2 regions of the Stenotrophomonas sp. KH_052 genome follow, and region 2 is predicted to be linked to the other one. Evidence: predicted binding sites of a transcription regulator. Region 2 holds the regulator's gene; the other holds the start of a gene.
The links. The regulator HrcA, encoded in region 2, represses chaperone genes, less so after heat shock. The targets are predictions, from matches to a motif close to TTNGCACTCNNNNNNNNNGAGTGCNAA.

Region 1 (4,139 bases), 2.3 Mb from region 2:
GGTGGAGCTGGTGGAAGCCGCCATCGATGGCCGGCTGGACCAGGTGGAAGCGCAGTGGGACCCGCGGCCGTCGCTCGGCGTGGTGCTGGCCGCGAAGCCGTACCCGGAATCTCCGATCACCGGTGATGTGATCTCCGGCCTGGACGACGTACCTGCCAGTGCCAAGGTGTTCCATGCCGGCACCACGCTGGACGCGCAGGGCCAGGTAGTCAGTGCGGGCGGTCGCGTGCTGTGCGTGGCCGCACTGGGCAACAGCGTGCGCGATGCGCAGGCCAACGCCTATGCCGGCGTGGCCAAGGTCAGCTGGGCCAACGAATTCCACCGCAACGACATCGGTTGGCGCGCGATCGCACGCGAGGGGTGAGGCCCACGCGATATCAGAGCAGCCACGCATGGCGTGGCTCTACTGGAATCAGCAGTAGATCCACGCCATGCGTGGATGAGCCCAACAAACGAGAAAGGCCCAGCGCTGCCGGGCCTTTCTTCGTTCCAACGCCACCCCGCTTACGCGGTGAACAGCGCCTTCATCTTCTTCAGCGCATTGGCTTCAACCTGGCGGATACGCTCGGCCGACACACCGTACTCGTCGGCCAGCTCCTGCAGCGTCACCTTGCTGTCGGCATCCAGCCAGCGGCGGCGGATGATGTCACGCGAACGCGCATCCAGCTCGGCCAAGCCTTCGCGCAGCAGCTGCATCTGGTTGTCTTCGCTGTCGGCACGCTCGTAGGCCATCGACGGGTCTTCGTCATTGGCCACGAGATAAGCGGCCGGCGACGGCGGCGCGTGCTCGTTGTCCTCGTCGGTCGGCGCATCGAAACCGATATCGCGACCGGACAGGCGCGACTCCATTTCCATGACCTCGCGCTCGGACACGTTCAGATCCTTGGCCACCGCGCTGACTTCGGCCGCGTTCATCCAGCCCAGGCGCGTCTTCGACTTGCGCAGGTTGAAGAACAGCTTGCGCTGCGCCTTGGTGGTAGCGACCTTGACGATGCGCCAGTTCTTCAGGATGAACTCGTGCATCTCGGCACGGATCCAGTGCACCGCGAAGGAGACCAGGCGCACGCCCATTTCCGGGTCGAAGCGCTTGACCGCCTTCATCAGGCCGATGTTGCCTTCCTGGATCAGGTCGCCCAGCGCAAGGCCGTAGCCGTTGTAACCGCGGGCCACGTGCACCACGAAGCGCAGGTGCGAATGCACCAGCTCGCGGGCGGCGTCCAGATCGTTGCCGTCGCGGAAGCGACGGGCCAGGTCCTGTTCGTCATCGACCGACAACACCGGGATCTGGTGCACGGCACCGATGTAGGCGTCCAGCGAACCGAGCGCACTGGGAATCGGGAGATTGTTTGCCACAAGGGCAGTAGAGGTGTTCTGGCTCATAGGCACCCATCTTAGCAGTCCGGGATTTGGACTGCTAAAGGAGGAAAAAGTTCCAGCATCCTATTGATGCAACACTGGTCCCAAACAGAGCCCTACCGTAGCGCGATTTGATGACAGTGGCGAGCACGCTTTTCGGGATTCACAATCCCTTGGAATTCAATCAATTACCCATCGGAAACCGGCGATTTCCGGTCAAGCGGAGCTGAACGGGCCGTCCTGGAGGTCCATTCAGGCCAGGAGACGTTGCCGGGTGTTCAGGCCCGAAGGCTGAGGGTCGCTCCTTTACTACTAAGAAACCCGTTGACAGCCACCCGGCGACATGCTCCGATGCATCAACTAATTCATACGTAGAAGCGCATGGCCCGCCCTGTCTCGCAGAATCCCACCCCCGCCGAGCAGGCCATCCTGGACATCCTCTGGGACAAGGGCGAAGCGTCCGTGCGCGATGTGGCGGATGTGCTCGGCCAACACAAGCCGGTCGCGTACACCACGGTGCTGACCATGTTCAACGTGCTGGCGAAGAAAGGCTTTGTCAGTCATCGCCAGGAAGGTCGCGCCTACATCTATCACGCCACGCTCAGCCGCGAGCAGGCCCGCCGGCAAGCGCTCGACCATCTGCTGCATCAGTTCTTCGACGGCTCACCGAACGTGTTGGCACAGCACCTGGTGGACGAACGCGAAATCGACCGCAACGAACTGCAGGCACTGCAGCAGCGCGTCAGCGATGCCAGGGCCGGGAGGAAGGAATGAACCTCATCGACCTGGCGATGGCATTGGGCGTACGACAGTTGCTGTTGTCCGCAATCGTGCTGCTGCCCGCGCTGTGGCTGGCACGGCGGCGGGCCCTCAGTGCCGAACAACGTTCCTGGCTGCTGACCGCAGCGATGGCAGCGGCCTTGCTGCTGCCGCTCAGCGCCTTCCTGCCAGGCTGGTCGACCACCCTGCCCGTACCGGCACCGCCCGCGGCCGCGTTCCACCCCATGCCCGGCGAAGGGGCAACAGCGGAAGAAGCCATCTTCGAAGCCGGACGACAGCCCGACATCTACTACGTCGAACTGCCGAAGACCCTGCCGACACTGCTTGCACTGCTGTGGCTGCTGGGCACCCTGTGGCTGGGCATGCGCCTGCTGGACGCGATGCTGCACGCACGCCGGCTGCGGCGGCTGGCGCAACCGGCGACCGCCGGACTGCGCGCGGTCCTGGCCGACATCGTGCCCGCCCACGTGACGATCGCCACCTGCGCCGTCGACGGGCCGATGGTCGTCGGCCTGTGGCACCCGCAGATCCTCCTGCCCCGCCCCTTGCTGGCACGCCTGGACAACAACGTGCTGCGCGACATCGTCCGCCACGAGGTTGCACACCTGCAACGGCGCGACCTGTGGACAAGCACGCTGCTGCGGGCGGGAACAGCGCTGTTCTGGTGGAATCCGCTCCTGCACCTTGCCCAGGCACGCCTGGCGGTACTGCGCGAGATGGCCTGTGATGCACGCGCTGCGATGCAGGCACGCGAACCGCTGGACTATGCAGGTTCGCTGCTGGCCAGCGTCGAACAGCTGCAGGCCCTGCGCGAGGAGGCGCCGACGCTTGCACTGGGTATGTTCAGTGCGCGCAGCCAGCTGGCGCAGCGCATTGATCAGCTGGTGGACGCCGGGCCACCCACACCCCGGCACCGCAGCCTGTTGGTGCTGGGCCTGCTGCTTCTGCTGGCCTGCACCGGCACCGCCGTGGCTATCTCACCACGGCTCGCCCCATCACCGGCTGCGAGCGCCTCCGATACGCGCGTCATCAAGCTGTTCCAGGCCGCCAGCACGCATGACGTCGCGCAGGTCCGTCTGTTGGCGGCGGCCGGCGTCGATCTTGATGCACGCGTGCTCGGTGATGGCACGGCGCTGATCCAGGCCATCCGTGCACGCGATCCGGCGATGGTCGACACGCTGCTGCAACTGGGCGCCGACCCTGATCGTGCCGCACTGGGCGAAGGCAATCCGTTGATCGTCGCTTCCGCGCTGGGCCTGCAACCCATCGTCGAGCAACTTGTGCAGGCTGGTGCCGACGTCAACCGGGTCGTGACCTATGACGAGACGCCACTGATAAATGCCTCGCGCGAAGGGCACCTGGTCACCGTGCAGTTCCTGCTCGCGCACGGCGCCGACATCAACCTGGGCGTGGAAGCCGACGGCTGGCTGGGGCGCTGGCGGACACCGCTGAACCAGGCTGGCAACGCGGCCGTGCGCGATTACCTGCTGGCGCAGGGCGCCCGCCGCGAACGACGCTGACGCCTCCGCCGCATCACCTCCTGCACTGCGGCGGTAACCCGTTCCACCCGCAACGACCGGACGCGACAGGCGTGCGTGGCAACGCGTGCGCCGATCCCGCCCCTCTTCCACTCCTGCAAGGATGTCGATGATGAACCGCCTGTTGCTGTGTTCACTGCTGGTCTGCCTGACCCCGTTCCACGTGATGGCCACTGACGCCAGCGCTGAAGACGCTGCGCGCTTTGCGCAGGCAATGGCCCATGGCCTGCGCCCCAGCACCGCGCAGCTGGGCGCCGCGCTGCCGCAGTGGTCGATCGAAGAACGCCTGACCCACTACAAGGTACCGGGTGCCGCCATTGCGGTGATCCGCGATGGCAAGGTGGTGTACGCCGCCGGATACGGCCTGCGCCAGGCCGGCACGCGCGACGCGGTGGATGCCGATACCGTGTTCTCGGTCGGCTCGGTCAGCAAAATGGGCACTGCGGCAACCACCCTGAAGCTGGT
Region 2 (4,139 bases):
CGGCACTACCGTGCGGAAGTCGAGCATGGCCCGACGCTACAAAAGCGGGCCTCAGACCTGCAGCAGCTTGCGCGCGGCGGCGCGCGCTTCCTTGCTCACTTCCACGCCGCCCAGCATGCGCGCCAGTTCTTCTTCGCGTGCCTTGCTGTCCAGCTTCTCCACTGCGCTCTGGGTCATGCCTTCCACCGGCGCCTTGCTGACCCGGTAGTGCGCATGGCCCTTCGAGGCGACCTGCGGCAGGTGGGTCACGCACAGCACCTGGCGCTTCTCGCCCAGCGCGCGCAGCTTCTGCCCGACGATGTCGGCCACCGCACCGCCGATGCCCGAGTCGACTTCGTCGAACACCATGGTCGGCACCGCATCCAGGTCCAGCGCGGCCACTTCGATGGCCAGCGAGATGCGCGACAGTTCACCGCCGGAGGCCACCTTGCGCAGCGCGCGCGGCGGTTGGCCGGCGTTGGCCGCGACCAGGAATTCCACGCGTTCGGCACCCTGCGGATCGGGCTTGCCGGCGTCCTGCGGCTCCAGCTCGATCAGGAACTGGCCGCCGCCCATGCCCAGCTCGGCAATGATGCCGGTGGTGGTGGCCGACAGTTCGGCAGCAGCGCTGCGGCGGCTGGCGGACAGCACGTCGGCCTGTACGCGCCAGGCGGCGACGGCCTTGTCGATCTCGCCGGCCAGGCGCTGCAGGCGCTCGTCGGCGCCGCGCAGCTGTTCCACTTCGGCATGCATGCGCTCGCGCTGCGCGCCGAGCTCGTCCATCGGCACGCGGTGCTTGCGGGCCAGGTCGTGCAGTCGGCCGAGGCGGCGCTCGTTCTCCTCGAACTGTTCGGGGTCGGCGTCGAGGTCGTCGTGCACCCGGTCCAGCAGCGACAGGGCTTCGTGCAGCTGGATCGAGGCGTTCTCGATCAGGCCGTCCACCTCGCCCAGGCGCGGGTCGTGCTCGATCAGCCGCGACAGCTCGTGGCGGACCTGTTGCAGCAGGTCCAGCGCGGAACTGCCGTCGTCGCCGTTGAGCTGGTTGCTGGCGGCCTGGCAGGCACTCAGCAACGCGCTGGCATGGGCCTGGCGGCGGTGGCTGGCGCCGAGTGCGGCGATCGACTCCGGCTCAAGGTCCTCGCGGTCGAGCTCGCGCAGCTGGTGTTCAAGGAAGCCGATACGGTCACTGACGTCGCCCTGTTGCGACAGGGCAAGTGATTCGTCGACCAGCGTCTGCCAGGCGGCAGCGGCACGGCGCACCTGGCGGCGCTCGTCCTCGTTGCCGGCATAGGCGTCGAGCAGGGCCAGCTGCGACGGACGCGTCAGCAGGGCCTGCTGCTCATGCTGGCCATGGATTTCGACCAGCAATCCGGCCAGGTCTGCCAGCTGTGCCAGCGTCACCGGGCGGCCGTTGATCCACGAACGTGAACCGCCATCGGCGCGGATCACCCGCCGCAGCTGGCACTGTTCCTCATCGTCCAGCTCGTTGTCGGCCAGCCATTGGCGCGCGGCCTGCAGCTGGTCCAGCGCGAATTCGGCGGAAAGCTCGGCGCGCGCGGCACCGTGGCGGACCACGCCACTGTCGGCGCGCAGGCCGGACAGGAAGCCCAGGGCGTCGACCATCAGCGACTTGCCGGCGCCGGTCTCGCCTGAAACGACCGTCATGCCGGGCCCGAACTCCAGTTCGGTGGCGCGGACGACGGCAAAATCCTTGATCGAAAGATGTCTGAGCATGGGTAAGGGGTATCAGCAGCCGCGCAACGCTAGCACGTGGGCGAGGGAGGTCCAATGACTTGCCAAGGTGATGCGCCGCCATTATCTAGTGTCCGTGTCTCACAGGTTGATTCCATGCACGGTTCTCCCGACCAGCTTGCCCCGCGTGCGCGCCATCTGCTGCGCACGCTGATCGCGCGTTACATCCAGGACGGCGAGCCGGTCGGCTCGCAGACGCTGGCGCGCGTGGCCGGCCTGGAGGTCAGCCCGGCCACCATCCGCAACATCCTTGGCGACCTCGAAGACCTGGGGCTGCTGGCGTCGCCGCATACCTCGGCCGGGCGTGTCCCGACCGCGCATGGCTACCGGGTGTTCGTCGACAGCCTGCTGCAGATGCAGCCACCGGGTGAGGGCGAGCTGGCCCGCCTGCGTCAGGAGCTGGCGGGCGGCGGCAGCACCCAGGCCCTGCTCGGCAGCGCCTCGGAACTGCTGTCGGCGATGAGCCATTTCGTCGGCGTGGTCAGCGCGCCACGACGCGAGCAGTTCGCCTTCCGCCAGATCGATTTCGTGGCGCTGGACGGACGCCGGGTGCTGGCGATCCTGGTGTTCGCCGACAACGAGGTGCAGAACCGGGTCATCGAGACCCGTCAGGACTTCGCGCCAGGCCAGCTGGAGCAGGTCGCCAACTACCTCAATGCCCATTTCGCCGGCCTGCCAATGGCCGAGATCCGTACCCGCCTGCTGCTGGAGCTGCGCGACGCCCGCTCGGAGCTGGAGCAGCTGCTGGCGCACAGCATCGAGCTGGCCGAGCAGGCCCTGCAGCCGCCGGCCGACGACATGCTGGTGGCCGGCCAGACCCGGCTGATGGGAGTACAGGACCTGTCCGACCTGGAGCGACTGCGTGAGCTGTTCGAGCTGTTTTCCAGCAAACGCGAGATCCTGCAGCTGCTGGAGCGCACCATCCAGGCCCCGGGCGTGCGCATCTTCATCGGTGAGGAGACAGGGATGATGCCGCTGCAGGGCGTCTCGCTGGTCACCGCCCCATACACCGCCAATGGCCAGGTGCTGGGCGTGCTGGGCGTGATCGGGCCCAAGCGGATGGCCTACGACCGCATGATCCCGCTGGTCCAGGCCACCGCCGATGTGCTCGGCGCGGCCTTTTCACCGGCCGGGCGTACTCCCGGAACATCCGACGCTTGAAACGCAGCATCCCGCCCACACTAGGGTGGGTGGAGGCGGAGATTGACCGCCAGGGACCCAGACATGAACCACGAACATCCAGATATCGAATCCCAGCAGAGTGCCGCCGATGCGGCCGCCGCCGCCGGCGCGAACGACGAAGTGGAGCGCCTGCGCGCCGAGCTTGAGCAGGTCAAGGCCGATGTATTGCGCGAACGCGCCGACCTCGAGAACCAGCGCAAGCGCGTTGCCCGCGACATCGAGCAGGCCCGCAAGTTCGCCAACGAGAAGCTGCTGGGCGAGCTGCTGCCGGTGTTCGACAGCCTGGATGCCGGCCTGAAGGCCGCCGGCGATGATGCCCATCCGCTGCGTGAAGGCCTGGAGCTGACCTACCGGCAGCTGCTGAAGGTCGCCGGCGACAACGGCCTGGTCCTGCTGGACCCGACCGGCCAGCCGTTCAATCCGGAGCATCACCAGGCCATCAGCCAGGTGCCGACTCCGGGTGCCGCCCCGGGCAGCGTGGTGACCGTGTTCCAGAAGGGCTACCTGCTCAACGAGCGCCTGCTGCGGCCGGCGCTGGTGGTGGTGGCGGCTGACTGACCCCCGCGGCGCCGGGAGGCGGGCACGAACCGCGCCCGACCCGACGCTGAACGCGCCGGACAACCGGAAACACAGCGTTCGGGGGATGGCTTGAATGTTCCACGAGCCTCCCCCACATCCCATTCATCCACCGGCCGAACGGCCGGACTGACAAAAACAACATCCTTCAAGGAGTCTCCCCCATGGGCAAGATCATTGGTATCGACCTCGGCACCACCAACTCGTGCGTGGCGATCATGGACGGCGGCAAGGCCCGCGTCATCGAAAATTCGGAAGGCGATCGCACCACCCCGTCGATCGTCGCCTACACCAAGGACGGCGAAGTCCTGGTGGGCGCCTCGGCCAAGCGCCAGGCCGTCACCAACCCCAAGAACACCTTCTACGCGGTGAAGCGCCTGATCGGCCGCAAGTTCACCGACGCCGAAGTGCAGAAGGACATCGCGCACGTCCCGTACAGCATCCTGGCCCATGACAATGGCGATGCCTGGGTGGCCACCAGCGATGCCAAGAAGATGGCGCCGCAGGAAATCTCGGCCAAGGTGCTGGAGAAGATGAAGAAGACCGCCGAGGACTTCCTCGGTGAGAAGGTCACCGAAGCGGTCATCACCGTGCCGGCCTACTTCAACGACAGCCAGCGCCAGGCAACCAAGGACGCGGGTCGCATCGCC

Region 1: the regulator HrcA is predicted to act here: its motif matches at 1,392-1,418, upstream of rpoH (RNA polymerase sigma factor RpoH).

The regions. Positions count from the first base shown of each region.
Region 1 covers NZ_CM174475.1:4,393,780-4,397,918, forward strand. The annotation lists gene purD (phosphoribosylamine--glycine ligase) at 1-364, shown strand, start outside; gene rpoH (RNA polymerase sigma factor RpoH) at 505-1,380, opposite strand; gene AC3ITW_RS20110 (BlaI/MecI/CopY family transcriptional regulator) at 1,738-2,130, shown strand; gene AC3ITW_RS20115 (M56 family metallopeptidase) at 2,127-3,656, shown strand; gene AC3ITW_RS20120 (serine hydrolase domain-containing protein) at 3,787-4,139, shown strand, end outside.
Region 2 covers NZ_CM174475.1:1,846,238-1,850,376, forward strand. The annotation lists gene recN (DNA repair protein RecN) at 52-1,713, opposite strand; gene hrcA (heat-inducible transcriptional repressor HrcA) at 1,828-2,892, shown strand; gene grpE (nucleotide exchange factor GrpE) at 2,956-3,471, shown strand; gene dnaK (molecular chaperone DnaK) at 3,654-4,139, shown strand, end outside.